Regions from separate parts of the Isoptericola maris genome, predicted to be linked through region 1. Evidence: riboswitches for the same ligand, from Rfam matches in the RefSeq annotation. Region 1 holds a riboswitch; each other region holds the start of a gene.
What was found. Region 1 has a riboswitch for thiamine pyrophosphate ahead of thiC (phosphomethylpyrimidine synthase ThiC). Riboswitches for the same ligand answer to the same signal wherever they lie in the genome.
Positions count from the first base shown of each region.

Region 1 (7,531 bases):
TGTGGATCACCGGTCCGGCACCCGGCGTGCGCCCGGCGGACTCCGCCAGACCGGCCAGCGGAGGCGGCAGCCGGGGCGTCGTGCCCACGCCGAGCACCACGTGGCGGGCCTGGTACCGCTCCCGGCGGATGCCGCCGTCGTCCCCGGCGACCTCCGCCGTCACCACGTACTCGTCCGCGCTCGCGTCGTGCTCCACGGCGACGACGCGGCGGCCCCAGCGCAACGAGTCGAGCCGCGCGGCCACCCAGCGGCAGTACTGGTCGTACTCGGCACGGAGCGGGTAGAACGACTCGCGGACGTAGAACGGGTACAGCCGCCCCGTCGCCTTGAGGAACGCCAGGAACGAGAACGGCGAGGTGGGGTCCGCCATCGTGACCAGGTCCGCGAGGAAGGGCACCTGGATGGTCGCGCCCTCGAGCATCATGCCGGGATGCCAGCGGAACTCGTCCGCCTGGTCCAGGAACACCGCGTCGACGTCCGCCAACGGGTCGGCGAGCGCGGCGAGCCCCAGGTTGAACGGGCCGATGCCGATGCCGACCACGTCGTAGGTGCTCATCGTGCCGCCTCCGTGGTGTCGTAGCGGTCCAGGTGCGGGTGCACGTCCCGGCACGGGGGCACGTGGTCGTCGGCGAGCGCCTGACCGGCGAGGATGCCGTGCGCCGCGCCGCGCACCAGTCCCAGCACGTGGCGGACGTCGTCGAGCGTGACCTCCGGGTTGAGCAGGGTGAGCTTGAGGCAGGGACGCCCCTCCACGACCGTCCTGGCCACGCTCGCACGCCCCGAGTCGAACAGCACCCGCCGCACCCGCGCCACCAGGGCGTCCGCCTGGGCGTCCGTGACCCCGGCGGGCTGGTAGCGGAACAGCACCGTGGACAGGTCGGTGCGCCCCACCAGGTGGAGCTCCGGGTCGTCCCTCAGGTCCGCGTGCACCGCGGCAGCCAGGTCGCAGACGGCGTCGACCATCTCGCCGATCCCGTCGGCACCCACCGCCCGCAGCGTCGCCCACAGCTTGAGCGCGTCGAACCGGCGCGTGGTCTGCAGCGACCTGTCGACCTGGTTGATCTCGACGTCGGCCGCGCCCGCCTCCGGGACCGGGTTGAGGTAGTCGGCGTGCCAGGCGGTCCGCGCCAGGTCGGCCGGATCGCGCACCAGCACCGCGCTGGCGGACACCGGCTGGAAGAACGTCTTGTGGAAGTCGACCGTCACCGAGCGGGCGCGCTCGATGCCGTCGAGGCAGTGACGACGAGCCGCCGAGACGAGCAGACCGCCGCCGTAGGCCGCGTCGACGTGCAGCCACGCGTCGGTCGCGTCGCACAGGTCCGCGATCGTCGCGATCGGGTCGATGCAGCCACGGTCCGTGGTGCCCGCCGTGGCGACCACCGCCATGACGACGTCGCCGACCCGCGCCGTCGTCGCGAGCGCCTCCGCGAGCGCACCAGGGTCCATGCGGCCGTCGGCGTCCGCACCCACCGTGACCACCGCGTCGTCCGACAGCCCCAGGATCATGGCGGACTTCGCGACCGAGAAGTGGCTGCTGGAGGTCGTCAGGATGCGCAGCCGGTCCTGCAGCCCGTGCCGCGCGACACCCCGCAGGCGCGTGCCGTCCGGCCCGGTCAGCGCACTCTCCCGGGCGGCCAGGAGGGCGTGGAGGTTCGACTGCGTCCCCCCGGAGGTGAACACGCCGTCGCCGCCGGTGAAGCCGATGCGCTCGGTGGTCCACCCGACGAGCCGGCGCTCCATGAGCGTCGCCACGGTGGACTGGTCGTAGGTGTCCACCGAGGTGTTGATCGCGGCGAGCATCGCCTCGGCACCGACGGCCGGGATCGCCACGGGGCAGTTGAGGTGCGCCGCGTACGCAGGGTCGTGGAACCACACCGCGTGGGTGGCGTACAGGTCCGCGGTCTCACGCAAGGCGCTGTCGGTGCCGATGGGTGCGTCGAGGTCGACGCCCTCCACGAGGGCGGCCAGCTCGGTGCGGCTCGCGCCGCTCCAGGGCTGCTCGACGGCGGCGAGGCGGGCGGCGACGTCGTCGACGACCTGGCCGACCGAGCGGGCGTAGGAGCTCGCCGTGCTGCTGTTCAGGAGAGCGTCGGTGCAGGTCAGCGTCGCGTCGGGCGGAGTGGTGGGCACGTCCGGGGGCTCCTCGCCGAAGGGGATGAGTTGGTCAGGCTCGCCTAACTTAGTCTCACCTAAGTCCCAGGTCCAGACGAGCCACTATCTGAGACCGCGTGGGACGTGGGGCTGGCGGTGCCGCGGGGTGTCGGGTCCCGTGCACGGTCGCGTTCACGGGCGCAGGGCGCCCTCCACTTCGGGACTGACGACCGTGCACGGGACCCGACACCCCGCTTCGACGCTCCCGCCCGGCGCTACCTGACGCCGTCAGGCACTACCTCGGCCACCGGCCTGCTACCTCGACAGGCGGGCAACTACCTCGGGGAGAGCGGTACTACCTCGCCGGGTCGGGTACCACCTCGGCGGGGGTGGGCATCGTCGGGGTCGGCAGGTAGACCTCTCCCCCGGCGGCCCGGAACTCTGCGGACTTGGCCGCCATCCCCGCGGCCATCTCCGCCTCCGCCCCCGCGACCCGCTCACGCTGGGCCTCGGCGTCGCCGAACTCGTCGCGGATGTCCTGCGAGATGCGCATCGAGCAGAACTTCGGCCCGCACATCGAGCAGAAGTGCGCCGTCTTCGCCGCCTCGGCGGGCAACGTCTCGTCGTGGTACTCCTCGGCCAGCTCCGGGTCCAGCGAGAGGTTGAACTGGTCCCGCCAGCGGAACTCGAACCGCGCCTTGCTCAGCGCGTCGTCCCGCTCGGTGGCACCCGGGTGCCCCTTGGCGACGTCGGCCGCGTGCGCCGCGATCTTGTAGGTGACGACGCCAGTGCGCACGTCGTCGCGGTTCGGCAGGCCCAGGTGCTCCTTGGGCGTGACGTAGCAGAGCATCGCCGTGCCGTACCGGGCGATCTCCGTGGCGCCGATGGCCGAGGTGATGTGGTCGTAACCCGGTGCGATGTCCGTCACCAGCGGCCCCAGCGTGTAGAAGGGGGCGCCGTCGCAGAGCTCCTGCTGCCGTTCGACGTTCTCGCGCACCAGGTGCAGCGGGACGTGGCCCGGGCCCTCGACCATCACCTGGACGTCGTGCTCCCAGGCTCTCTTGGTCAGCTCGGCCAAGGTGTCGAGCTCGGCGAACTGGGCGGCGTCGTTGGCGTCCGCGATCGACCCGGGACGCAACCCGTCCCCGAGCGAGAACGCCACGTCGTACCGCGCGAAGATCTCGCAGAGCTCGTCGTAGTGCGTGTACAGGAAGTTCTCCTGGTGATGCGCCAGGCACCAGCCGGCCATGATCGACCCACCCCGCGACACGATGCCGGTCACCCGGTTCGCCGTCAGCGGGACGTACCGCAGCAGCACGCCGGCGTGGACCGTCATGTAGTCGACGCCCTGCTCGCACTGCTCGATGACCGTGTCGCGGTAGATCTCCCAGGTGAGGCGCGACGCGTCACCGTCGACCTTCTCGAGGGCCTGGTAGATCGGCACCGTGCCGATCGGGACCGGCGCGTTGCGCAGCAGCCACTCCCGGGTGGTGTGGATGTCGTCGCCGGTGGACAGGTCCATGACGGTGTCGGCACCCCACTTCGTGGCCCACTGCAGCTTCTCGACCTCCTCCGCGATCGTCGAGTGCACCGCGGAGTTGCCGATGTTGGCGTTGACCTTCACGGTGAACGCGCGCCCGATGATCATCGGCTCGGACTCGGGGTGGTTCACGTTGTTGGGGATGATCGCGCGGCCCGCCGCGACCTCCGAGCGCACCAGCTCGACGTCGACCCCTTCGCGGATCGCGACGAACCGCATCTCCGGGGTGATCTCCCCCCGGCGGGCGTAGTGCATCTGCGTGACCTTGCGCCCGGGCAGCGCGCGACGCGGCGTGCGCCGCTCGCCCTGCCACTCGGCGGACGCGGCTCCCCGCCGTCGGGCTCCCCGGCCGTCGTCGGCCAGGTCGCGCTCCCGCCCCGTGTACTCCTCGGTGTCGTCGCGCCCGGCGATCCATGCCGTGCGCAGGCCCGGGATCCCCTGCGTGGGATCGCCGCCCGGGCCGTCGGTGCGGTAGATCCGCACCGGTGGGTTGGCCGACCCGTCAGGGGCGTCGGCCAGGGTGATCTCGGTGACCGGGACGACGATCCCGGTCTCGATGTCGCGCTCGAAGGCGAGCGCGCGCGACGGTGCGTCGTGCGACATGTGGTACTCCATCTTCCTACGCCGGCATGACCCGGTCAGGTTCGACGGTCCGGGCCGCGTCAGCCCGATCTCAGCCCCTGCGTGAGGCTCCCGTGGGATCCCGGTCAACGTAGCACGCCCCCACGGCGAGGGCCGTGGGGGCGTGCGGAGCAGAGCAGAGCGGGACCGATGAAGCCTGGCAGGGTGTCGTCAGGCGAGTCGCACGACGGCCTGGGCCCGACCGAGGACCTTGACGTCCTCGTGGGTGACGGTGAGATCGACCCGTGCCGTGCCGGCCTCGGGGTCGAGCGCACCGATCGTCGCGACGACGTCGACGACGGCGCTCCCGCGGGCGGGGACGGGCACCGGCTTGGTGAATCGTGTGCCGTACCGGACGACCGCACCCGGATCGCCGACCCAGTCGGTGACCACGCCGATGACGGAGCCCATCGTGCACATGCCGTGGGCGATCACCCCGGGGAGCCCGACGTCGGTCGCGAAGCCCTCGTCCCAGTGGATCGCGTTGAAGTCGCCGCTGGCGCCGGCGTAGCGGACCAGGGTGGCGCGGTCGAGCTCGAGGGTGCGGGTGGCGACGACGTCACCCACCGCCAGCTCGGCCAGCTCGGGGCGCTGCGTGGTCATCAGGAGTCCTCCCCGCGGACGACCAGGCTGGACGTGACCGTGGCGACGTGCTCGCCCGGAGCGGCGTCGTCGGCCCCGGTGGCGAAGATCTCGCACCGGGTGGTGACCATGGAGATGCTCGCCCGCTGCGTGACGGAGTCGACGTGCAGGACCGTCACCAGCTCGTCGCCGGCGACGATCGGGCGGTGGTGCTCGAACTTCTCGTCCGCGTGCACGACGCGTGCGAAGTCGATCCCGGCAGCAGGGTCCGCGACGTACTGCGACTCGGCGCGCTGGGCGGCCACCACCGCGAAGGTGGGCGGCGCGACGAGGTCCGGATAGCCGAGACCCCGCGCCGCCACGGTGTCGTGGTGCGCGGGGTGCTGGGCGCCGACGGCGTCGGCGAACTCGCGGATCTTCTCGCGCCCTACCTGGTACGGCTCGGTGGCCGGGTACTCACGGCCTGCGAAGGCGGTGTCGGGCTGGGTGTTCGCCACGTCGGTGTGGAGTCTCGCGACGAGACCGCGTCAGCGGGTCTCGCGGTGAGCGGTGTGCTTGCCGCAACGCGGGCAGAACTTCGCCATCTCCAGGCGGTCCGGGTTGTTGCGACGGTTCTTCTTGGTGATGTAGTTCCGCTCCTTGCAGTCCACGCAGGCGAGCGTGATCTTCGGGCGGACGTCCGCGCTCTTGGAAGCCATGGTGTGTCACCTCTCGCGCCCCCGGAAGGCGCAACGTGCGTCAAGGATCTGGGTGGTTCGACGCCGGCCGTCGAACCGTGTGTTGCCGTGTGGTTGGTAGCGAGGGCGGGGCTCGAACCCGCGACCTCACGATTATGAGTCGTGCGCTCTGACCAGCTGAGCTACCCCGCCGCGCGTGACTCAGCGCGAGACCGTCCACCCGTTGTCTCGGGTGGCGGACCCGCGTCGTGTCACAGAGCCCCGAAAGGGAATCGAACCCTTGACCTTCTCCTTACCATGGAGATGCTCTACCGACTGAGCTATCGGGGCGCGGAGAGAACATTACACGGCGTGGGCGGTCCGGACGAAATCCGGCTTCCCCTGCCGCACCTGCACCCTCCCCGGGTGCCGGAACAACCTCACCGAGATGAGAACCGCTCCGTGCGGTGGCAGGTGAGGGATTCGAACCCCCGAAGTCGATGACGGCTGATTTACAGTCAGCTCCCTTTGGCCGCTCGGGCAACCTGCCGAGCAAGGCCGCGGACGACCTTGCGGAGACAACCATAGCGGCCAGGTGGCCGCTGCGGAAATCCGTCCACCGTGGCACTTGTCACCCCGCGGCATATCCTGCGCTGGTGACCACCACCGCCGCCCCGCCCGCGCCCCGCTGGGGCCTGCCGCTGGGCCTGGGAGCCTTCCTCCTGTGGGGCGCCATGCCCCTCTACTTCCCGCTCCTCGAGCCCGCCGGCGCGGTCGAGATCATCGCGCACCGGATCGTGTGGTCGCTCGTGTTCTGCGTGCTGCTGCTCACCGTCACCCGGTCCCTGCGGACCTACACGGTGGTGTTCCGCAACCCCCGTACCCTGGGCGTGCTCACGGTCGCGGCGATCCTCATCGTCACCAACTGGGTGACGTACGTCTACGCGGTGCTCAGCGAACACGTCCTGGACGCCGCGCTGGGCTACTACATCAACCCGCTGGTGACCGTCCTGCTGGGCGTGCTGGCGCTCCGCGAGCGGTTGCGGCCCGCGCAGTGGGTCGCCCTCGGCTTCGGCGCGGCCGCCGTCGTCGTCATCTCCACGGGGGTCGGCGGTCTGCCGTGGATCTCGCTGGTGCTGGCCTTCTCCTTCGGCAGCTACTCGCTGACGAAGAACCGCGCGGGGCGCACGGTCGGTGCGCTGCCGAGCCTCGCGGTGGAGACCACGGTGGCCGCTCCGTTCGCCCTGGCCTACCTCGGCTGGCTGACCGCCGCCGGTGTCTCCACGTTCGGGCAGCAGGGCGTCGGGCACGCCCTGCTGCTGGTCAGCGCCGGCATCGTCACCGGGGTGCCGCTGCTGCTCTTCGGGGCCGCTGCGCGTCGCCTGCCGCTGTCCGTGCTCGGGATGCTCCAGTACCTGACGCCGACGCTCCAGTTCCTCGTCGGCCTGCTCCTGTTCGGCGAGCACATGTCGCCGTCACGGTGGGTCGGGTTCGCTCTCGTGTGGGTCGCGCTCGTCGTCCTCACGGTCGACGGGACCCGGTCGGCACGGGCGACACGACTGGCCGCCGCCGCGACCGCTACCGTGGTCCACGAGCCCTGACCCTCAGCACGCAAGGAGCACCGCCATGGCCGACTCGTCGTTCGACATCGTCTCCAAGGTCGACCGCCAGGAGGTCGACAACGCCCTCAACCAGGCCGCCAAGGAGATCAACCAGCGCTACGACTTCCGCGGCGTCGGCGCCTCGATCTCCTGGAGCGGCGACGCGATCGTGCTCGTCGCCAACTCCGCGGAGCGGGTGAACGCCGTTCTCGACGTCTTCCAGACCAAGCTGATCCGACGCGGCGTCTCGCTCAAGGCCATCGACACGGGCGAGGGCGAGCCGCAGGCCTCCGGCAAGGAGTACCGCCTGCCCGCCACGCTCAAGGAGGGTCTGAGCAGCGAGGACGCCAAGAAGATCACCAAGCTGATCCGCGACGAGGGCCCCAAGGGCGTCAAGACCCAGATCACCGGTGACGAGGTGCGCGTCAGCTCCAAGAAGC
Region 1 covers NZ_JBLUNY010000009.1:149,054-156,584, forward strand. The annotation lists gene ACH5HR_RS13815 (lysine N(6)-hydroxylase/L-ornithine N(5)-oxygenase family protein) at 1-556, opposite strand, end outside; gene ACH5HR_RS13820 (pyridoxal phosphate-dependent decarboxylase family protein) at 553-2,130, opposite strand; gene thiC (phosphomethylpyrimidine synthase ThiC) at 2,447-4,234, opposite strand; TPP riboswitch at 4,231-4,336, opposite strand; gene ACH5HR_RS13830 (MaoC family dehydratase) at 4,424-4,855, opposite strand; gene ACH5HR_RS13835 (FAS1-like dehydratase domain-containing protein) at 4,855-5,331, opposite strand; gene rpmG (50S ribosomal protein L33) at 5,362-5,532, opposite strand; tRNA gene ACH5HR_RS13845 (tRNA-Met) at 5,627-5,703, opposite strand; tRNA gene ACH5HR_RS13850 (tRNA-Thr) at 5,769-5,841, opposite strand; tRNA gene ACH5HR_RS13855 (tRNA-Tyr) at 5,959-6,040, opposite strand; gene rarD (EamA family transporter RarD) at 6,147-7,091, shown strand; gene ACH5HR_RS13865 (YajQ family cyclic di-GMP-binding protein) at 7,117-7,531, shown strand, end outside.

Region 2 (7,531 bases), on a different contig from region 1:
ATGAGGCCGGCCTCGGTGATCCCGAGACCGAGGACGGCGAGCGTCGGCCACAGCAGCGCGGCGTAGTCGTGGTCGGCGACGCCCTGCGCGAGCGGCCCTTCCACGAGGCGCTGGAGGACCCGCGGGATCGCCAGTGCCGCGAGGCTCGCCCCGAGGGAGGCGACCAGACCGCCGACGAGGCGTGGTAGCGCCGGACGGACGTAGGGCAGCAGCCGCAGCACCGAGGCGACCGTGCCGAGCTGGGAGCCGGCGGGCGCGGGGCGTTCAGGAGAGTCGGGTGGCATCGCTCACATCATCCCACCGAGCATCGACATGCTTGCCCGGGGCATGATCTGCGGGTGACCCGCTTCGACCTCGCGCACTGGGATCTCTACAACGCCCGCCAGACGGGACGCGCTCCGCGGCAGCTCTGCCGTGACCTGCTCACCCGGGCCGGGGAGGGGGCGGGCCGCCAGGCCGTCGACCTCGGTGCGGGAAGCGGGGTCGAGGCCACGGCTCTCGTGCGTGCGGGCTGGCACGTGCTCGCGGTCGACCCGGCCCCGGGCACGGCCGACCTGGTGCCCCGCCTGGTGCCTCCGGCGCTGCGCGCCGGTCTCGAGGTGCGCGTGGCCACCGTCCAGGAGGCGCTCCCGCTGCCGAGCGCCCACCTCGTCCACGCCTCCTACGCGCTGCCCTTCGTCCCGCCGTCGGACTTCGCGCGCGTCTGGGAGGGCGTCCGCGGCGCCCTCGCGCCGGGCGGCTGGGTCGGCGTCACGCTCTTCGGCGAGCGCGACGAGTGGGCTACCGACCTTGCGACGGCGGACGCGCTGACCTTCCACCACGAGGAGGACGTCGGTGAGCTGATCGACGGCCTGGACGTGCTGGTGGTCGACGAGCGCGAGCACGACGGTCCCTCGTTCGGCGGCCCCAAGCACTGGCACACCTTCGAGGTCGTCGCGCGCAGGCCGGCCTGAGCCACCCGTGGCCGACCGTCCCGGCCGCTCCCGGATGCCCGTACGATTCCCGGCATGGATGGCGTGCAGCTGGTCGGTGTGGTGACGGGCGTGGTCTTGGTGGTCGTCGCAGGCTTCGCGCTCGCGCTCCGGGGCCGCCGAGGACGTCGACGGGAGGCCGCCGAGACCGAGCTCGCCCGTCTGACGACGGCCGCCGGGTCGGCGCTGGTCCGCACGGACGAACGTGCGCGGCTGGCCGAGGACGAGCTGTCCTTCGCCGTGGCCGAGCTCGGCGAGCCTGCCACCGCGGAGGCCGGACCAGCCTTGCGGCAGGCCAGAGAACACCTGCGCGAAGCGTTCCATCTCAACCAGCTCCTGCACGACCACGTGCCGGACACCGACGCCGAACGCCGGGCGTGGTCGGGTCGCATCGTGGAGCTGTGCGGCGCCGCCGGCACGGCGCTCGACGACCTCGACGCCACGCTGACGGCGCGGCGCAGCTCCGCCCGGGCCACCCCGCAAGCGGTCGACCGCGTCGAGGAACGCATCGAGACCGTGCGGGGCGCGATCGACCCGGCACGTGACGACGTCGAGCGACTCCATGCCGACTACACGGAGCACGCGCTCGCGCCCGTGGCCGACAACCCGGCCCAGGCCGGACGCCTCCTGGACTTCGCCGCCCGGAGCGCAGGCGCCGCCCGGCGCAGGCTCGCCTCCCAGCAGGTCGCCGAAGCGGCAGCGGGGACGCGCGCGGCCGAGGACGCCCTCCACCGCGCCGAGGGCCTGCTGTCCGCCGTCCATGACTTCGAGTCGGAGGCACTGCGTGCCGAGGCTGCCCTCGGCGCACTGGTCGCCGAGTCCCGCACCGAGCTCGCCCAGGCCCGCGCCATGCCGGCGACCCGCCGCGAGGGCGCCGTCGACCTCGCGGCGGACGCCCTGTCCGAGACGTTGCGGACCCTGCCCGCGCCCGGGGCGCCGACCGACCCGATCGCCACCCTGACCCGGCTCCGTGAGGCCAACACCGCCTTGGACGACGCCGTCCGTGACCGGATCGAGCGCGACGAACGCTCCCGGCGAGCAGCAGCGCAGCGCGGGCCCGCGCTCGACGACGCGGCGCGCCAGGTCGCGGCGGCACGCTCCGTCGTGGACGACTACCGCGCGCCGGTCGGCCCCGACGCCCGCACCCGGCTCGCCGCGGCCGAGCGCGAGCTCGCCGCGGCACGGGACGTCACCGACGCCGAGGCAGCGGTCGACGGAGCGCGCCGCGCGTCCGCCCTGGCCACCGAGGCCGCCGACCTGGCACGCCGAGACGTCGCGCATCCTGGCCCGCAGCCGTGGGAAGGACACCGTCGGCCCGCGTCCGGCCGCACCGGCTCCGGAGCGTTCGGCGCCGTCCTGGGTGGCATGGTGCTCGGCGGCATCCTGGACGAGATCGGCGACCTCGGCGACCTGTTCGACTGACCCTCCCGTGCCGAACGTCATGGTCACGCCCGCTTTGGCCGGTGAGAACGGTCCGGACCACGACGTTCGGCGTTGCTAAGGACTCTCGACGAGCACCCCGCGCAGCGCCCAGAAGTGGTCGACCGGGCCGCAGCCGCTGCCGACCTCGAGCGCCGTTCCCGCGACGACGGCGTCCGTCAGCCAGGCCTTGGTCTCCCGCAGCGCTCGCTCCCACTCGCCGTGACGGGCGTAGCGCGTGACCAGCCCGCTGGACAGCGAGCACCCGGTACCGTGCGTGCTGGTCGTGGGGACGCGCCGGCCCGGCAGCTCGGCGACGACGCCGCCCGGCCCGACGAGCGCGTCCGGCACCTCGTCGCCGGGCAGGTGACCGCCCTTGGCCACCACGAGCACGTCGTGCCGGGCGGCCAGCCGGGCAGCCTGACCGAGGACGCCCGTCCAGGTCGTCGCGACGGGCGTGCCCAGCAGGACGGCCAGCTCGGGGACGTTGGGCGTCACGACGTCCGCCCGGTCGAGCAGCCGGCGCACCGCGTCCTCGGCGGCGCGGTCCAGCAGACGGTCCCCCGAGGTCGCGACCATGACCGGGTCGACGACGACGGGGGGACCGTCGACTCCCGCGCCGTCGTCCAACCACCGGGTGACGACGTCGGCGACCGCCGACGACGCCAGCATCCCCACCTTGATCCCGTCGAGCGCGACGTCGGCACGCAGCGTGTCGAGCTGCGCGGCGAGGAACGACGGGGGCGGTACGTGCACGGCGCTCACCCCTCGGGTGCTCTGCGCCGTCAGCGCCGTCAGCGCAGCCATGCCGTAGCCACCGGCTGCCGCGATCGCCTTCAGGTCCGCCTGGATGCCGGCCCCCCCGGACGGGTCCGAGCCCGCGACGGACAGCACCCGCGGGACGGGGCGCGGGCGCCACGGCGATCCGTGGCGGGTGGGCAGGGTCGACGGCATGGGCGACATCCCTTCGTCAGTGCGGACTGCATCAGGTTCGACGGGTGTGATCTCAGCTCCCGGTGGGCGCACCCCGTGTCGTGGGACCACCGTAGCCTGCCGCCACCAGGGCCTGAGACGGTGTCTCGGGCTCGCGCCGCCGGCACCGGACCGGCGATCTTGCCGATGCCACCCGGCGGGCCGGCACCGCACGCTATTTGGGCAGCAACGGCTCCCGCCGGGGGCCCCGTCAGAGAGGACGTACGATGCAGCACTCACCGAGCACCTCCCGGACCCGCCAGCGGGTGACCGGCATCCTGGCCTCGCTCGCCGTCGCCGTGGGCGTCGGCATCGCCGCCGGCCCCGCCGCCCAGGGCGCGGACAACCCCCACGAGCGTGGCCCGAACCCGACCGAGTCGAGCATCGAGGCGTCGCGCGGCAGCTACTCGATCTCCGAGCGGAACGTCTCCAGCCTCGTCTCGGGCTTCGGTGGCGGCACGATCTACTACCCGACCACGACGCGCGACGGCGACTTCGGCGCCGTCGTCATCTCGCCCGGCTACACCGGCACCGAGCGGACCATCTCGTGGCTGGGTCCGCGGCTCGCGTCCCAGGGCTTCGTCGTCCTGACGATGGCCACGAACTCGATCTACGACCAGCCCGACTCCCGAGCCCGCCAGCTCCAGGCGGCCCTCGACTACCTCACCGACTCGAGCCCGGTCGCCGACCGGATCGACGCCGACCGGCTCGCGCTCATGGGCCACTCGATGGGCGGCGGCGGCACGCTGCGCGCGGTGGACGACAACCCGGACATCAAGGCCGCCATCCCCATGACCCCGTGGCACGTGAAGAAGAACTGGTCGTCGGTCAGCACCCCCACGCTGATCTTCGGCGCCGAGTACGACTCCGTCGCCCGGCACGAGACGCACGCCGAGCCGTTCTACGAGTCCTTCGACCGAGACCTTCAGAAGGCCTACCTGGAGCTGGACGGGGCCAGCCACTTCGCTCCCAACAGCTCCAACACGACGATCGCGAAGTACTCGATCTCCTGGCTCAAGCGGTTCGTCGACGACGACACGCGGTACACGCAGTTCCTCTGCCCGGGACCCTCGACCGGGTGGTTCTCGGACGTGGAGAAGTACGAGAGCTCGTGCCCGTTCTGACCCGGGCCTGACCTCGTCCCGACCGGGACGGCGGACCTCGACGGCGGGCGGGCGCACCCGATGCGTCCGCCCGCCGTCGTGTGCGGTGGCACACCGCGGGGACCGGGCACCCGTGTCCCGGCACAAGGACGAGTGGCGCGACCGTGCGGTCGACCTAGCCTCTCGGCATGCAGACCACCGCGATGCGAGGGCACACCGAGCTCGCCCGCGGGCTCCGGCTCCATGCCGACGGTCCCGTGCACGACGCCTACGCCAGCCTCAGCCTCGCCCGGTCCGAGCTCGGCGAGCAGCCCGGGGCCGCGCTGATCGCCACGCTGGCCGCCGTCAACGCCGCGTGGAGCGCGGGCGACCATGTCGCGTGCGTGGAGGCGCTGACCACGGCCCTGGGTCAGGCCGCTCTCGACGGCGCTCCCCGGGACTACCTGACCGGGATGCTCGCACTGCTGCACGGCCGGACGTCGGAGGCTGCCGGACCACTGCGTCGGGTGGTGCGCGGCGCGCTCGCCGGGCACGATCCCGAGGCGCTCCTGCGTGGCGCGGCCGCCGCACTGCTCACCGGAGACGTCCAGGACGGGTGCCGCGCGGGGGCCCGTGCGCTGGCCGCCGCTCGTGCGGCCGACGACCCCGCGCTCGTCGCCCGCGCCACCGAGTACGTGGCCTACGCCGAGCTGCGAGCGGGACGCCACGCGCAGGCGCGCGAACACGCGCTGACGGGGCTGCGCGCCGCGGAGCAGTCACGTCGCGCCAACACGGCGGCGCACCACCACGCGGTGCTGGCCCTGACGGCGGCCGTGCAGGGACCTTCGGGGGACGTCGTCGACCATGCCACGACGGCCCTGGCGACCGCCGGCCGCCACGGGCTCACCCAGCCGGTCACGCTGGCCGAGTGGGCGCTCGCCCGGACCGAGCTCGTCGAGGGCCGGCCCGCCGACGCGGCGAGCCGGCTGGTCTCGCTGCTGGCGTCGGCCGAAGGCGCACACTTCGCGCTGCGCGGCCTGGTGCTGCCGACGCTCGTCGAGGCGGCCGTCGGAGCCGGCGACCATGCCACGGGTCGCGCCGCACTGCCGGAGCTCGCCAGGTGGAGCCGCACGGCGTCCGACCCGCAGGGCCCGGCCCTGCTCCTGCGCTGCCGCGCTCTGCTCTGCTCCACCGAGGCGGAGGCGGACGCCCTGTTCCGCGAGGCCCATGCCGCTCACCTCGAGGCCGGCGGCCGCTTCGAGAGCGCGGTGACCTTCCTGCTGCACGGCCGACGGCTCGGCCGCCACGGGCGACCGAGCGACGCCCGCGAGCGCCTGCGCGACGCGCTGCTGCTCTTCGAACGCGGTGGCGCCGACCCGTGGGCGGACCGCACCCGCACCGAGCTGCGGGCTGCCGAGGCCGCCGGGGCGACCTCGGTTCCCGACGTGCTCACCGGCCTCACCCCGCACCAGCTTCGGATCGCCCGCCGTGTCGCCGCCGGGGAGACCAACCGGGAGATCGCCGAACGTCTCTCGGTGAGCGTGCGCACGGTGGACTGCCACCTGCGCAACATCTTCGTGCTGCTCGGCATCCGCTCGCGCGTCGAGCTCGCGCTGCAGGTGCCGCCGAGCACCGGCGCCGCGGCGCAGTAGAGACCGACCAGGCGGTATGTCATGCTGTGACCTGGCGGGACGACACCGGCGTCGTCCGCGAGGAGGATTCATGCCCGACGTCACCACCCTGACCGCGGCCCCTGCTCCGCGAACGGGCACGCACGGCGGCACCACCTGGTCGCGGCACCGGGCCGTCGCCTCGCTGCTGGACGGTTCCTGCCTGCTGGCCAACCTGCGGCCGGCGGCGATGGCCCTTGCGATGCCGGTCACGGGCCGCTACCAGGTGGTCGCCCTCGAGGCGCCCGGGCAGGCCGGGCTCGCGACGGGACGCGCGGTCGTCGGTCGTCGTGCCGCCCAGGTGCACTGGCACAGCTCGCGTCCCGTCGAGCTCGGGATCGTGCGGCTCGACGACGCGACGACCGTCCCGACGGCGCACGACCGCCTGCCGGCCGGCGTCCGCCTCGGGATCGGGCTGCCCGTGGACGGGCTGGCCGCGCTCGCCGACAGCCGCCGGCAGGCCGAGACCGCGCTGGACCTGTGCCCGCCCGACGGCGGTGCAGCACGGCTGGCCGAGCATCTTCCCGCCGCGCTGCTGGGCGCCGACCCCACCCTGGCGCGCCAGATCCGCGACCAGGTCCTGGGCGTGCTCCTCGACGCGGTGCAGCCCGACCAGGAGATGCTGCTGGAGACGTTCGCGACGTGGTTGGCCACCGACGGGTCGGCCAGGGAGACCGCGAGGCGGCTCGGCTGCCACCGCAACACCGTGACCAACCGGCTGCGCCGGCTGGAGCGTCTCACCGGACGCCGCGTGGACCGGCCCCGCGACCTCGTCGACCTGACGCTCGCGCTGCACGCCCACCGCAGCCCGACGACTCACGGCGGCCGTCACACCTGACCCGCGGCTCCTGGCGTGGAGCCGGGGGTGACCTGCCGCAGCGCGTCACCGAGGGTGACCACGCCGACGAAGCGCGACCCGTCCATCACGACGGCCAGCTGCTCGCTGGCCCGGCGCATCCCGGACAGCGCCTCGTGCACGGGCTGGTCCGTCGGGGCCACGTAGGCCGGCCGGGCCAGCTCACGTGCCGGCCGGTCGAGCGGCTCGAGGAGCGTGTCCCGCACGTGCACGACCCCTGGCGCGCCGTCGTCGGACTCGACGAGGATGCGCAGGTGGCCCGAGCGGCGAGACATCGCCTGCACGTCGGCCACGGTCGCCGTCGTGGCCACCGCCGTCGGCCGGGCACCGGTGCCCACGAACGACGACACCTGTCGGGTCGTCAGGTCGAGGGCACCGGCCAGGGGGCTACGGATCGACGCGTCGATCGTGCCGACCTCCGCCGAGTGCTCCACGAGGTGGCGGATGGTCGCCGCGTCATGCCCCCCGACGGCGGCGCGGTCCACCGGCTGCACGCCGGTCGCGGCCACCAGCCGGTTCGCGACGGCGTTGATCCACAGCAGCAGGGGCCGGAAGGCCCAT
Region 2 covers NZ_JBLUNY010000001.1:229,652-237,182, reverse strand. The annotation lists gene ACH5HR_RS01130 (ABC transporter ATP-binding protein) at 1-284, opposite strand, end outside; gene ACH5HR_RS01125 (class I SAM-dependent methyltransferase) at 339-953, shown strand; gene ACH5HR_RS01120 (hypothetical protein) at 1,008-2,393, shown strand; gene thiD (bifunctional hydroxymethylpyrimidine kinase/phosphomethylpyrimidine kinase) at 2,469-3,344, opposite strand; TPP riboswitch at 3,336-3,430, opposite strand; gene ACH5HR_RS01110 (alpha/beta hydrolase family protein) at 3,590-4,486, shown strand; gene ACH5HR_RS01105 (LuxR C-terminal-related transcriptional regulator) at 4,654-6,096, shown strand; gene ACH5HR_RS01100 (PucR family transcriptional regulator) at 6,167-6,952, shown strand; gene ACH5HR_RS01095 (CNNM domain-containing protein) at 6,943-7,531, opposite strand, start outside.
Region 2: it holds a riboswitch for thiamine pyrophosphate, as region 1 does, so the genes downstream of both, thiD (bifunctional hydroxymethylpyrimidine kinase/phosphomethylpyrimidine kinase) here and thiC (phosphomethylpyrimidine synthase ThiC) in region 1, are expected to answer to the same signal.

Region 3 (7,531 bases), 110 kb from region 1:
GACCGGCACCGACCGCCAGGTGCCCCGCCTCGACGGCCAGCCGCATGGCCCGGGCCATCTGCACCGGATCCACGGCCCGCGTGACGGCGGTGGCGAGCAGCACCCCGTCGCAGCCGAGCTCCATCGCGAGCGCGGCGTCCGATGCCGTCCCGATCCCCGCGTCGAGGATCACCGGCACGGAGGCGGCCGCCGCGATCGCCTCGATGTTGCGCGGGTTGAGGATGCCGAGACCCGACCCGATGGGCGCACCCAGCGGCATGACGGCGGCGCACCCGACGTCCTCCAGGCGCCGCGCCACGATCGGGTCGTCCCCGCAGTAGGGCAGCACGGTGAAGCCGTCGCGCACCAGCTCCTCGGCGGCCTCCACGAGACCAAGGGGCTCGGGCAGGAGCGTGACGTCGTCCGCGATCACCTCCAGCTTGACCCAGTCGGTGCCGCACGCCTCCCGGGCGAGCTGCGCGGTCAGCACGGCCTCCCGCACCGAGAAGCAGCCGGCGGTGTTCGGCAGCGCGCGGATCCCCAGCCGGTCCAGCAGCCCCCACATCGAGGTGTCACCGGCTGCCGCGCCCGGCGTCGGCCGTGCCACCCTCCGCATCGCGACCGTGGTGAGCTCGGTCCCGGACGCGACCAGCGCGTCCTCCAGGGCCAGCAGGCTCGGTGCGCCGCCCGTGCCCATCACGAGGCGGGAGCCGAGCTCGACGCCGGCGATCGTCAGCACGCCGCTCACCCGCCCTGCACCGCGGTGACGACCTCGACGCGCGCCCCGGGACCCACGGTGGTGGACTCCCACGCGCCACGCGGCACGACGGCGTCGTCGAGCGCGACGGCGACGCCCTGCGGCACGCCGTCGACGACGGAGCCCGGCACCAGGCGTGCGACGAGGTCGGTCACGGGCACCGGCGCGTCCAGCGGGTAGGGCTCGCCGTTCACGACAGCGTGCGGGGCTGGCAGGGTCTCGGCCATCTCAGGCTCCTTCGAGGACGGGGGCGAAACGGTCGGGGTCGGCGACGCGCAGGGCGTCCGGCAGGGCGGCACCGGTCAGACCGGCGACGACGGCCTCGGCCGTCAGCGGTGCGAGGAGCACCCCGCCACGATGGTGGCCCGTCGCCAGGTGCAGGCCCGGCGTGGCCGTCGGCCCCACGAGCGGCAGGTTGTCGGGGGTGGCGGGTCGCGCCCGCAGCGTCGCCTCGACGAAGGCGGCCTCGTCGAGGGCCGGCACCAGCGCCCGGGCGTCCCGCAGCAGCGCGAACACTCCCCCGGCCGACGGGCGGTGGTCGTCCGGGCCCTCCTCGCTGGTGGCGCCGACGACGACCTCCCGGTGCTCCGCCGTCGTCCCCGGACCTGATCCCGTCCCGGGCTCCCGCGGCACCACGTAGACCGGGCGGCCCTGCACCCGGCCGCGCACGACGTGCCCGGGGGCGGACCCGGGCGGAGCGTCGAGCCGGAGCGTCTGGCCCCGCACCGGCCGGACGGGCACGTCGACCAGCTCGCCGGACCGCCACCCGGCGGCCAGGACCACCGCCCCGGCCCGGTGCAGCGTGCCCGCCTCGTCGAGGACACCGACGACGGCGCCCCGGTCGCGTTCGAGGCGCACGGCGGCACGCTGGACGACGGCGGCACGGGGGTGGGCGTGCAGGGCGACGTCGAGCGCGGCCCTGGTCGCGCGCGGGTCGGCGACGTGGTCGCCCGGCACCCAGGCGGCTCCGGCGACGTGGTGCCCGAGGAGCGGTTCGCGGCGCCGTGCCTGGGCACCGGTGAGCTCGTCCGGCTGCACGCCGAGCTCGGCGTGCAGGGCGAGCCAGCGCCGCAGGTGCGCGACGTCGTCGGCGTCGTAGGCCGCCACCAGCGTGCCCGTCTCGCGCAGCCCCGAGCCGAGGCCCGTCGCGCGCAGGAGGTCAGCCGCGAAGCGGGGCCATGCGGCGAGGCCGGCCAGGCCCAGACGGGCGAGGGCGGACTCGCCGAACCACGACTCGCTGACCGGTGCGAGCATCCCGGCGGCGGCGTGCGTGGCGCCGTCCCCCGGGCTCGGGTCGAGCAGGACGACCGTCAGACCGGCCTCGACGGCGCGCCAGGCGACCGCCGTACCGACGATGCCACCGCCGACGACCACGACGTCCGGCAGCGTCCCAGGCGTTCTCATGCGTGCTCCCTTCGCTGGCATGACCCAGATCAGGTTCGACGGTCGGCGGACCTCGCCCTCTCAGCCCCGACGGGGCTCCCGTGCTGCGGCCACTGTACTGCCGCGTGGTTACGCTGGCGGCCGTGTCCCCCTCCACGCCGTCCGCCGACGCCCGCACCCGGCTCGCCGACGCCCGCCTGTACCTGTGCACCGACGCCCGGTCCTCGACCGCCGACCTGGAGGACTTCCTGCACGCGGCCCTGCGCGGCGGTGTCGACGTGGTCCAGCTCCGCGACAAGTCTCTGGACGCCGCGCGCGAGCTCGAGCTGCAGGAGCTCGTGGCGGGCGTCGCCACCGCCCACGGTGCGCTGTGGGCTGTCAACGACCGGGCCGACGTCGCCTCGCTGGCCGGGGCGCCCGTGGTGCACATGGGCCAGGGCGACCTGCCGACGTCGGCGGTGCGCAGCCTGCTCGGGACCGGCCCCGTGCTCGGACGCTCCACCCACTCCGCGCGGCAGGCCGCGGCCGCCGACGCGGACCCCGGCGTCGACTACTTCTGCGTGGGGCCGCTGTGGGCCACGCCCACCAAGCCGGGACGGGAGGCTGTCGGGCTCGACCTGCTGCGCGAGGTCGCGGCGTCGGACCCGGCCACCCCCTGGTTCGCGATCGGCGGCATCGACCGCGAACGGCTGGACGCCGTGCTGGACGCCGGTGCGCGGAGGGTCGTGGTCGTGCGCGCGATCACGGCGGCGGCCGACCCGGAACGGGCCGCGCGGGAGCTGCGTGCGCGGCTCGTCGAGCGGCTGCAGGATCAAGACGGCACGAAGTGACCTGATCGGCAGCTCGGACTGCCGACCAGGTCACCGTCCGCCGATCGGATCCGACGTCGGCTACCCGGCCGGCAGGCCCGCGATCCCGGTACCCACGGGGTCGTCCTCGCCGTCGCCACGCGGCCGACGTCGCGAGCCACGCGTGCCGCCCGCCATCTCGTCGCGCACCAACCGCACCCACAGCGCGACCGCGAACAGCCCGAACACCCACCACTGCAGGGCGTAGAAGAAGTTCTGCAGGTTCACGTCGGTGCCACCCTCGAGCACGGGGCGCGGCAGTGGCGCGGGACCCCCGGCGTCGGCGGGCACCTGCTCCGGGGACGAGCCGGTGTGCACCACGTAGGCGGTGTAGATCGGTCCGTCCCACGTGTTCGCCAGCGCGCTGGAGGCGATGTCCTGGGTCAGCGGCGGGCCACCGGGGTTCTCGGGGACGGTGCCGGTACGCACCGTCGACTCGGAGGCCTGCAGCCAGCCGTGCAGCGACACCTCCCCCGCCGGGACCTCGAGGGCCGCGTCCCCGGGCGTCGGGGAGTCGACCCAGCCGCGCACCACGGGGAGCACGGGCTCCCCGGACAGGGCCGCCCACGACGCGCCGCCCGTGCCGTCGTCCGACACGCGCAGCGGGGTGAGGACCAGATAGCCGTCGACGCCGTCCAGGGACCGCCCGGTGACGAGCATCTGGCCCGCCGGCTCGTACGTCCCGGTGACCTCGACCTCGCGCCCGACCAGCTCGCCGGGGAACGAGGACTGCGGTACGAGCACCTCGCCGAGATCGACGGGTGCCGCCGCGGCCGCCTCTGCCGCCTCCTGCGCGGCGGCGAGGTTGGCCCGCTCGTACGCGCGGTCGATCTGCCAGACGCCCAGCCGGCCGCACACGGCCGCAGCGGCGAGGAAGATCAGCAGGATCACGATCATCCGCGGCTGGCGGGCGACCGCCCAGAAGGATCGGCGCACAGGCGGGTTCGGCACGGGGCCACGGTATCGGTGCCCGCGGCCTCTCCTGGAATCGCGTGGCGAAGGTCACCGTGCCGCGCGGCGGGCCGCTCGTGTCTCACGCTGCGCCGGGGACCGCCGTGCGATGGAATGAGCACGAGCATGATCGTCCCTCTGCCCGTAGGAGCGTCAGATGAGCACCTCGACCGCCGATCCCACCACCTGGCCCGCCACCGGAGTCGCGGAGCTCTCGGACACGGACGTCGAACGTCTCGACCAGTGGTGGCGTGCCGCCAACTACCTGTCGATCGGCCAGATCTACCTGCTCGACAACCCCCTGATGCGCCGGCCCCTGGACCGCGACCACGTCAAGCCGCGGCTCCTCGGGCACTGGGGCACGACTCCGGGCCTCAACTTCCTCTACGCCCACCTCAACCGCGTCATCCGCGAGCGTCAGCAGTCCACGGTCTACGTCGCCGGCCCCGGTCACGGCGGTCCCGGGCTCGTGGCGAACACCTACCTCGAGGGCACCTACTCGGAGATCTACACCGACGTGACCCAGGACGACGAGGGGATGCGCCGGCTGTTCAAGCAGTTCTCGTTCCCCGGGGGGATCCCCTCGCACGTGGCGCCCGAGACGCCCGGCTCGATCCACGAGGGCGGCGAGCTCGGGTACGCGCTGTCGCACGCCTACGGCGCCGCGTTCGACAACCCGGACCTGCTGGTGGCGGCGGTCGTGGGCGACGGCGAGGCGGAGACCGGCCCGCTGGCCACCAGCTGGCACTCCAACAAGTTCGTCAACCCGGCGCAGGACGGCGTCGTGCTGCCGATCCTGCACCTCAACGGCTACAAGATCGCCAACCCGACGGTGCTGGACCGCATCAGCGACGACGAGCTGCACGCCCTCATGGTCGGCTACGGGCACACGCCGTACTTCTTCACGGGCGGGTTCGACGGCGAGGACCACGCGGCGGTGCACCGCCGGTTCGCCCAGCTCCTCGACGAGGTGATGGACCACATCGCGCGGATCAAGGCGGACGCCCGGGACGCGTCGCCGGGCGAGGAGCAGCGCCCCGCGTGGCCGATGATCGTCTTCCGCACACCGAAGGGCTGGACCTGCCCGCCCGAGATCGACGGGAACAAGACCGAGGGCTCCTGGCGTGCGCACCAGGTGCCGCTCGCTAGCGCCCGCGACACGCCGGAGCACCTCGAGGTGCTCCGCGACTGGCTGGAGTCCTACCGGCCGCACGAGCTCTTCGACGACGACGGCGCGCTGCGGCCCGAGATCGCGGCGGAGGCTCCGCAGGGCGAGCTGCGCATGGGCGCCAACCCGCACGCGAACGGCGGGCTGCTGCTCAAGGACCTGCGGCTGCCCGACTTCCGCGACTTCGCCGTCGACGTCCCCGAGCCGGGGGCCGCCCTGGCTGAGTCGACCCGGGTGCTCGGCAGCTGGCTCACCGAGGTGATCCGCCGCAACCCGGAGAACTTCCGCATCTTCGGACCGGACGAGGTGGCCTCGAACCGTCTCCAGGCCGTCTACGACGTCACCGACAAGCAGTGGAACGCGGAGTACCACGGGCCCGACGTCGACCAGCACCTCGCGCGCGTCGGCCGCGTCATGGAGATGCTGAGCGAGCACCAGTGCCAGGGATGGCTGGAGGGCTACCTCCTGACGGGCCGGCACGGCCTGTTCACCAGCTACGAGGCGTTCATACACATCGTCGACTCGATGTTCAACCAGCACGCCAAGTGGCTCAAGGTCACCAACCACATCCCGTGGCGCCGGCCGATCGCGTCGCTCAACTACCTGCTGTCCAGCCACACGTGGCGCCAGGACCACAACGGCTTCTCCCACCAGGACCCGGGCTTCATCGACCACGTGGTCAACAAGAAGGCCGAGATCGTGCGGGTCTACCTGCCGCCGGACGCGAACACCCTGCTGAGCACCTACGACCACTGCCTGCGCAGCCGCCAGTACGTCAACGTGGTGGTCGCCGGCAAGCAGCCCGGACCCCAGTTCCTGTCCATGGACGCCGCGATCGCCCACTGCACGCGCGGGCTGGGCATCTGGGAGTGGGCCGGCACGGAGGTCCCGGGCGAGGACCCGGACGTGGTGCTCGGCTGCGCGGGCGACATCCCCACGCTCGAGGTCCTGGCGGCCGCCGACATCCTGCGCCGCGAGCTGCCGGACCTCAAGGTCCGCGTCGTCAACGTCGTGGACCTCATGCGGCTGCAGGACGAGCGGGAGCACCCGCACGGTCTGGCGGACAAGGACTTCGACGGGCTGTTCACGCCCGACCGGCCCGTGATCTTCAACTATCACGGCTATCCGTGGCTCATCCACCGCCTGACCTACCGCCGCAACAACCACGGCAACATCCACGTGCGCGGTTACAAGGAGGAGGGCACCACCACCACGCCGTTCGACATGGCGATGCTCAACGACATCGACCGGTACCACCTGGTGCTCGACGTCATCGACCGGGTCCCCGGGCTGGGCTCCACGGTCGCCGGCCTGCGCCAGCGGATGGTCGACGCGCGCCTCGCCGCCCGGCAGCACACCCGCGAGCACGGCGAGGACATCCCCGAGGTGCGCGACTGGGTGTGGCCCGACGCCGGGCAGACGGCCACGGAGGAGGGCGGTCCGATGTACGACGCCGGCACGGCCACCGGCGGTGACAACGAGTGAAGCACGTCCGGGAGTGACCAAGCCGACGCCCCGCAACCGGTGCGCCGTCGTCGTGCATGCGATGGAATGGGCGTGACGTCCGACGCGAGCGAACAGGCAGGCAGTGAGCACACGCAGCATCTACATCGCGTCCCCCGAGGGGGACACCGGCAAGTCGACGGTCGCGCTCGGGGTGCTCGACCTCCTGGTCCGCCAGGTCCAGCGCGTGGGCGTCTTCCGAGCGGTCTCCCGGGTCCCGGAGCGGCCGGCAGCCGACGGCGGCACGGGCGTACGTGACCACGTCCTGGAGATGATGCTCGCCCATGACGGCATCGACCTGGACTACGCGGACGCCGTCGGGGTCACCTACGACGACGTCCACGCCGACCCGGACGGGTCCCTGGCCAGAATCGTGGCGCGGTACCACGCCGTCGCCGACCGGTGCGACGCCGTCGTGGTGCTCGGCACCGACTACACGGACGTCTCGGGAGCGACCGAGCTGGCGTTCAACGCGCGGGTGGCCGCCAACCTGGACGCCCCCGTGCTGCTCGTCGTCTCCGGCCGCTCGCGCGGGATCGACGACGTCGCGACCCTGACCCGGCTCAGCGTGGCGGAGCTGCGGGCGAGCCACGCCCAGCCGATCGCCGTGGTCGTCAACCGGGCCGAGGACGCCGTGACGGACGCGCCCACCGCGGTGCGCGAAGGGATCAGCGGCGAGGACCTGCCGACCTGGGTCATCCCGGAGGAGCCGTTCCTCGGCGCGCCGACCGTGGCCCAGCTCGCCGACGCCGTCGACGGCACGCTGCTGCTCGGCGACCGTGACCTCCTGGCCCGCGAGGCCCTCGACGTGATCGTGGGCGCCATGACGTTCGAGCACATGCTCGGCCACCTCGCGGACGGCACCGTGGTCATCACGCCCGGGGACCGCACGGACGTGCTGCTCGGGCTGCTGTCGGTGCAGGCGGCGCAGCGCTTCCCGTC
Region 3 covers NZ_JBLUNY010000009.1:36,503-44,033, forward strand. The annotation lists gene ACH5HR_RS13220 (thiazole synthase) at 1-727, opposite strand, end outside; gene thiS (sulfur carrier protein ThiS) at 724-963, opposite strand; gene thiO (glycine oxidase ThiO) at 965-2,140, opposite strand; TPP riboswitch at 2,129-2,232, opposite strand; gene thiE (thiamine phosphate synthase) at 2,263-2,949, shown strand; gene ACH5HR_RS13240 (SURF1 family protein) at 3,010-3,918, opposite strand; gene ACH5HR_RS13245 (phosphoketolase family protein) at 4,076-6,571, shown strand; gene pta (phosphate acetyltransferase) at 6,675-7,531, shown strand, end outside.
Region 3: it holds a riboswitch for thiamine pyrophosphate, as region 1 does, so the genes downstream of both, thiO (glycine oxidase ThiO) here and thiC (phosphomethylpyrimidine synthase ThiC) in region 1, are expected to answer to the same signal.

Region 4 (7,531 bases), on a different contig from region 1:
CTGACCACCTTCGACACGGCCGAGGAGGTCGGCGGCGCCCTGCACGCCGGCGCCGCCGGCTACCTCCTCAAGGACATGCCGCCCGCCCGGATCGCGGCCGCGGTCAGGTCGGCCGCGGCGGGCGAGCCGGTGCTGGCGCCCGACGTCGCACGGCGGCTCATGGAGACCGTCGCCGGTACCGGCGGTGCCCGGGAACGGGCGCACGCGGCCCTGGGGGCACTGACGGCCCGCGAGCGCGACGTCGCCGCGGAGCTCGGCCGGGGCGCCTCCAACGCCGAGATCGCGACCCGCCTCCACCTCAGCGTGCCCACGGTCAAGGCGCACGTCTCCCAGCTCCTGGACAAGCTCGGCCTGGAGAACCGCACCCAGGTGGCGCTGCTCGTGCACGACGCGCAGGGCTGAGCGCCGCGGCGCCCCGTCGTCATCCTCAGCCGGGCACGACGGCGCAGCCCCGCGGGTCCAGCACCAAGCCCACCTTGTCGTCGGCCGCCGGCACGCTGCCGTCCGTGAGGGCGACCAGCCGCTCCTCGCCCGCACCCAGGTCCGCGTCCACGGTGACCTCGGTGCGACCGCGCCGGAACGTGGTCGCGACGACGACGCCGTGCCGCACCTCACCGCCCACCGACGCGCCACCGGAAGCGCCACCCGAGCCGCCGTCGACCACCCGCAGGCCCGCCGGACCGACCGCGAGGAGACCGTCGGCGTGCGGCAGGAACGTCTGGTACCCGAGGAACTCCGCGACCTCGCGCGTGGCGGGTGCCCGCCACAATGCCTCCGGCGCCGCGACCTGAGCGAGCCGGCCCGCCGACATCACCGCCACCCGGTCCGCCACCGTGAACGCCTCGTCGTGGTCGTGGGTGACGAACACCGCTGTCGTGCCCGTCGCGTGCAGGACAGCCCGGATCTCGACGGCCAGCCGCTCGCGCAGGCCCCGGTCGAGGGCCGAGAGCGGCTCGTCGAGGAGCAACAGCCGCGGCCGGGGGGCCAGGGCGCGCGCCAGCGCCACCCGCTGCTTCTCCCCGCCCGACAGCTCGGCCACCGGTCGCCCGCCGAACCCCGTGAGCCCCACCAGGGCCAGGAGCTCGGACACCCGCTCGGCCCGCTCCGCCCGCGGCCGGTCGGCCAGCCCGTAGGCCACGTTCCCCGCGACGTCGCGGTGCGGGAACAGCTGGCCCTCCTGGAACAGCAGCCCGAACCCCCGACGGTGCACGGGCACGCCCGCCAGGTCGGCACCGTCGAACGCCACGGAACCCGCCGCCACCGGCTCGAGGCCGGCCACCGCCCGCAGGAGCGAGGACTTGCCGCAGCCGCTGGGCCCCAGCAGCGCCAGCACCTCGCCGGCCGCGACGTCGAGCGAGACGCCGTCGACCGCCGTCGTGCCCGCGTGCCCGCGCCGCTGCCCGTAGCGGACGACGACGTCGCGCACGGCCAGGCCGGCACCGCGCTCCTGCGAGACCGTCATCAGAACTCCCCTCCGCCGCCGTCGCCACGCATCCGTTCCGCCACCATCATGACCGTCGCGGTAAGCAGCGCCAGCACCACCGACGCCGCGAGCGCCATCCCGTAGTTCTCCGCGCCGGGCTGCCCGACGAGCCGGTAGATCACCACCGGCAGCGTCGCGGCGTCCGGCCGGGCCAGGAACGACGTCGCGCCGAACTCCCCGAGCGACACCGCGAAGGCGAACCCCACGGCGAGCCCCAGCGACCGCGCCGCCAGGGCGAGGTCCACGCTGGCCAGCACCCGGCCCGGCGGCGCGCCGAGCACCGCCGCCGTCTCCCGCAACCGCGGGTCGATCGCCCGCAGCACCGGCAGCATCGTGCGGACCACGAGCGGGATGGCGACGACCGCCTGCGCGATCGGCACCAGCAGCCCCGACGTGCGCAGGTCGACGTCCAGACCCAGCGGCCGGTCGAGCGTCAGGAGGAACCCGAACCCGACCGTCACCGCCGACACCCCCAGCGGGAGCATGAACACCGCGTCGAGCCCCCCGACGGCGCGCCGCAGGCCGCGCGAACGCGGCCGGCGCGAGACGACCAGCACCACCAGCCCGCCGACCACCACGGCGATCAGCGTGGCGAGGGCCGCGATCCGCAACGAGTTCGCCGTCGCCTCCCACACGGTCACGGTCAGCGCGTTGCGCCCGCCCGTCGTCCCCAGCGCGACATAGTTCGCGAGCGACCAGGCGCCGTCGGGCCCCCGGAACGACCGCAGGACGAGACCCGCGAGCGGGAACGCGACCAGCCCGCAGACGACGACGGCGGTCGCCACCGCGGGCAGCACGTCCCGGACGGAGCGCAGGTCCAGCGGATGGGCGCCCGACCGCTCGCCCGTGAGCTGCAAGGCCCGCTCGCGGCGGGCACGCAGGCGGCCGCTGACCAGCAGCGCGGCCACGACCACCACGAGCTGCAGCACGCTGAGCACGGCCGCGGCACGCAGGTCCAGGAACTGCGTGGTGCGGATCCAGATCTCCGTCTCGATCGTGCCGTACCGCATGCCGCCGAGCACGAGGACGACGCCGAACGCCGTCGAGCAGAACAGGAAGACGACCGACGCCGCCGAGGCGATCGCCGGACCCAGCGCCGGCAGCGTCACCGTGCGGAAGGCGCGCCACGGCGTCGCACCGAGAGCCCGCGCAGCCTGCTCGGCACGGGGATCCAGCCGTTCCCACAGCCCGCCCACCGTGCGGACCACCACCGAGTAGTTGAAGAACACGAGCGCGACCACCACGCCCGCGAAGCTCTCCTCCCACCCGAGCCACCCCAGCGGCCCCGACGGCGTGAACAGGTGCCGGAACGCGACACCGACGACGACGGTCGGCAGCACGAACGGGACCGTCACCAGCCCACGCAGCAACGTCCGACCGGGGAACCGGCACCGGTACAGCAGGTAGGCGCCCGGGATGCCGAGCAGCACGCTCAGCACCGTCCCCACGGACGCCTGCGCGAGCGTCTGCCCCACCACCCGCCACGTGCGCGGCTGACCCAGGACCTCCGCGAAGCCGGAGAGGTCGAGCGTGCGCCCGCCCGCGCCGTCGTCCGCGAAGAAGCCCTGGACGACCAGCGCGACCACCGGCCAGGCGAAGAAGACGGCGAGGAACACCAGAGGGACACCGACCGCGGCCCCCCAGCCCAGCCACGCCTGCCGGGGTCGGAGCCGCAGGCTCACCCGGAGTTGCGTCGGGTGACCCTGCGGCTCCGCTCCGGGCGAGTGTCTTGCTCCGCTGCGCCCCTCACCCTCGCGTCGCCTCCGGCTCACCCGGGTTTGCGTCGGGTGACCCTGCGGCTCCGCTCCGGGCGAGTGTCTTGCTCCGCTGCGCCCCTCACCCTCGCGTCGCCTCCGGCTCACCCGATGACCGTGGCCGTCCACTGCTCGATCCACTCGTCACGGTGCGCCGCGATCTCCTCCGCGGCGACCTCGTGCGGCTCCTCGGCGAGCGGCGCGAACTGCTCCCACTCGGTGGGCAGCTCCACGGACTCGTCCGCGGGATACATGTACATGCTGCCCGGGACGTCCGCCTGCACCGGCCCCGACGTCAGGAAGTCGACCAGCGCCCGGGCGCCGTCCGGGTTGTCGGACCCCGCGAGGACGCCCGCATACTCGACCTGGCGGAAGCAGGTGTCCAGCAACGCCGCGGTGGTCGAGGCGCTGCCGTCCTCGGTGACCGTGGCCGCCGGCGACGTCGCGTACGACAGCACGATCGGTCGCTCGCCGCCCTCGCCCCCGCCCGAGAAGTCGACGTAGTACGCGTCCGACCAGCCGTCCGTGACGCGCAGACCGTTGTCCGCGAGCTCGGCCCAGTAGTCCTGCCATCCGTCCTCGCCGAACGCGCTGACGGTGGCCAGCAGGAACGCGAAGCCGGGCGACGACGTCGCCGGGTTGGTGACGACGGTCAGGTCGGCGTACTCCTCCTCGGTGAGGTCCTCGAAGGTGGCCGGCGGCTGGATGCCCGCGTCCTCGAACCAGGCCGTGTCGACGTTGAGGCAGACGTCGCCACGGTCGATCGGGGTCAGGGCCACCAGGCCCGGCTCCGCCTGCGCGGTCACCGACGGGTCGAGGTCCGTCGGCGTGTAGGGCTCGAACACCCCCGCCTCCACGGCGCGTGACGCGAACGTGTTGTCCACGCCGTACACCACGTCCCCGAGCGGGCTGTCCTGCGTCAGGACGAGCTGGTTGACCAGCGTGCCCGCGTCGCCGGCGGCCACGTGCTCGACCTGCAGCCCCGTCTTCGACTCGAAGGACTCCAGCAGCCCGTCGCTCAGGGCGAAGGAGTCGTGGGTGACCAGCGTGACGGTGCCCGAGAGCTCGCCGTCGGTCGACGACCCACCGGACTCCCCCGGGGCCTCGCTGCCCGAGCAGGCGGCCAGTGCGGGCAGCAGGCCGACAGCGGCGACCGTCGCCAGGGTGCGGCGGGTACGGATGATCATTCGTCCTCCTCAGACGGATCTGAAGGGGGGCCGTCGTCCATGTCCACGGACGACGGGATCGAGAAGCCCGACTTCCTCCACCGGTGCTAACCGGGTCAGGTTCGAGGGTCTGCGGAGATCCGCACTCTCAGCGCTCGGTGGCGCTCCCCTGTCGTTCCCTCCGAGCCTACACACCGTGCGCACGCTACGGTGGTGACGTCCGTCGGGCGGACCCCTCGCGAGCCTCGCCCGATGCCGCCGTCTGGTACTGGAGGATCCGTGGATCACCTTGAGCTCTCCCCGCAGTCCGAGCCCTCGCTGGGCCTCAAGATCGGGACGGTCGCGGCGACGTTCGCGGCCGGGTGGGTCGCGCAGAAGCTCATCAAGGTGATCTGGGAGAAGGCCACGGGGAACGACGCCCCGATCGACCTGGACGCGGACGACATCCCGATCGTGCAGGCGATCACGTTCGCGGCCGTCACCGGCGGCGTCGCCGTCCTCGCCCGGCGGCTCGCCCGGCAGGGCGTCACCAAGGCCGTGGACCGGCGGGCCAAGCAGGTCTCCGTGGTCTGAGGCCCGGACCGGCGCAGGCGCGCTCAGCCGCGGGTGCGCTGCCGCCGTCGGGCCAGCTGCGCCTCGTGCCCACGAGGCCGCTCCACGGTGTGGACGGCGGCCAGGGCCGCCTCGAGCCGCACCGCCGGGTCGCCGTCGGCGCCGGCCATCGCCTCGACGATCTGAGCGGCCGCAGCCTGCAACGGGATCTGGGCCCGTGCAGCCGCCTCGCCGAGCTTGTCGCCGGCCTCGGCCTCCGCGATGCCGTGCACCACCATGAACGCACCCTTGGCCTGCTCGACAGCAGAGGCCGACACCATGGCCCGTCCCACGGCGCGCTGGGACTCGCGGTCCAGCGCCTCACGGGTCACCGGGCTGACGTCCAGCACATAGCCTGCGACGTGCGTGATCTCGCCGTCGTCGGTGAGGTGCGCCTGCCCCGTCACCACGACCGTCCGCGCCTTCCCGTGCGGGTCGACGATCCGGTGGGCGCTGCTGAACGGCCGTCCCGACCGCATCGCCACCACGGCGGTCCGGGAGACCCGGCTGCGATCGTCGGGGTGCGTGCGAGACCTCAGCGCGTCCATGCTCGGCTCGATCTCGCCCGGCTCACGCCCGTGCATCCGGTACACCTCGTCGGACCACCAGGTGCGGCCGGAGTCGAGCTCGACCCGGTACCGGCCCACGACGAGCTGTACACCCGCTGCGAGAACTTCGGCCGCGCCGGCCAGGCCGGCACCCCCGACGGTGCGGTGCGACGACGAACCGCTCATGACATCTCCCCCGGGTTCCGGGCTCAGCACCCGGTCAGGACTCGTGTGCCGCCCACCGTACTCCCGAGGCCCAGAACTGCCACCTGAGGAGGCGTTCCGTCATCCGACGGGGGCCGCGTCGGACGCTTCCTCGTCCCCTGCCCCGGACGACTCGGCGGCTGCGGCAGCACGCTCGCTGCGGTGCGCCCGGACCGAGTAGACGACCGCACCAACCCAGACGGCAGCCACGACGGCGAGAATCACCGTCGTCGCGGCACTGCCCACCGACACCAGGTCGGTGCGGAGCAGCGTGCGCGTGTTCGTCAGCACGATGACCCCACCGACCGCGGAGCCCAGGACGCGCGGCGGCACCCACCGGACGATCCAGGCAGCGATCGGTGCGCCGATCAGCCCGCCGATCAGCAGCGCGATCGCCCAGGAGCCGTCGATCCCGGCCGTCCCGAGGCCGACGAGGAAGCCGAGGCTGGCCGCCACCGCGACGAAGAACTCGCTGGTGTCGATCGAACCGACGACCTTGCGGGGCTCGAGACGTCCGCTCGCGAGGATCGCGGGGGTACCGACGGGCCCCCAGCCGCCCCCGCCGGTGGCGTCCATGAACCCGGCCACCAGGCCGAGCGGCGTCAGGAAGCGGCGGCGCAGCGGCTGCCCGATCCGGTCGGTGCGCAGCCCGCGGAAGGTGAACCGGAACAGGACGTAGACCCCCAGGCCGAGCAGCAGCACCGACATGAGCGGGCCGGCGATCTCCGTGGAGAGCCAGGACAGGAACGTCGCGCCGGCGAACGCGCCGACCGCGCCGGGCAGGCCGATGCGCGCCACGACCCGCCAGTCGACGTTGCCGAAGCGCCAGTGCGATGCACCGGAGGCGAGCGTCGTCCCGATCTCGGCCAGGTGGACCGTGGCCGAGGCTGCGGCCGGGTTCGTGCCGATCATCAGCAGCAGGGTCGTGGAGGTGACCCCGTAGGCCATGCCCAGGCTGCCGTCGACGAGCTGCGCCCCGAGTCCGACGAGAGCGAGCAGTACGAGAGTGGGCACGAGAGCCTCCGACGTGGGAACGACGAGTTACTCGACATACCCTATCGGTCCCATCGGTTTAATGTCGAGGGGTGTCTCGGGAACGTCGCACCGAGCGTGACCCGGGCGGCTCCGACGGAGCCGTTCCGTCAGGGGTTCTCCCACGCCTCGTCGTCGTCCACCAGGAGACGGATCTCCGCCGGGATCGTCCCCGTAGCGAGATCCGCGAGAGTCACCTGGGACAGCACCGCCCGAACGTTCGCGCGCAGCGCCACCCAGACGTGCAGCAGCGATGCGGCAGACCCCGAGTAGTCCAGGTCGGACGGGCGCTGGTCGCGCACGTACACCAGGGGGCCGTCCACGGCCCGGACGACGTCGGCCACCGAGACCTCGGCTGCGGGCCGGGCCAGGACGTACCCGCCGCCGGCCCCGCGGCGGCTCGCCACGATGCCCTCACGGCGCAGGTCACGAAGGATCGCCTCGAGGAACCGGTGCGGCACCTGCTGGGCGGAGGCCAGAACCTCGGCTGACACGGGATGCTCGTCGGTCGCGGCCGCCAGCTCCACGGACGCGCGCACTGCGTAATCAGCCTTTGCCGAGATCCTCACCCGTGCCGCCTCTCAGCCTGCTCCGCCATCGGTCTCCTTGCCGGTCGATCAGCGACGGACACCGACGACCTGCCCGAACATGATAGGTCCCATCCAGTGGGAAGTTCCGTCGGGGGGATGCAGCGAGGCCCCCCGCACCGTGTGGTGTGGGGGGCCTGGCTGTGAAGGGTGTCCGGCGGCGTCC
Region 4 covers NZ_JBLUNY010000010.1:216-7,746, reverse strand. The annotation lists gene ACH5HR_RS13930 (response regulator) at 1-402, shown strand, start outside; gene ACH5HR_RS13925 (ABC transporter ATP-binding protein) at 428-1,462, opposite strand; gene ACH5HR_RS13920 (ABC transporter permease) at 1,462-3,159, opposite strand; gene ACH5HR_RS13915 (thiamine ABC transporter substrate-binding protein) at 3,342-4,424, opposite strand; TPP riboswitch at 4,480-4,584, opposite strand; gene ACH5HR_RS13910 (DUF4235 domain-containing protein) at 4,683-4,976, shown strand; gene ACH5HR_RS13905 (PAS domain-containing protein) at 5,000-5,728, opposite strand; gene ACH5HR_RS13900 (sulfite exporter TauE/SafE family protein) at 5,828-6,760, opposite strand; gene ACH5HR_RS13895 (RrF2 family transcriptional regulator) at 6,889-7,347, opposite strand; rRNA gene rrf (5S ribosomal RNA) at 7,518-7,531, opposite strand, start outside.
Region 4: it holds a riboswitch for thiamine pyrophosphate, as region 1 does, so the genes downstream of both, ACH5HR_RS13915 (thiamine ABC transporter substrate-binding protein) here and thiC (phosphomethylpyrimidine synthase ThiC) in region 1, are expected to answer to the same signal.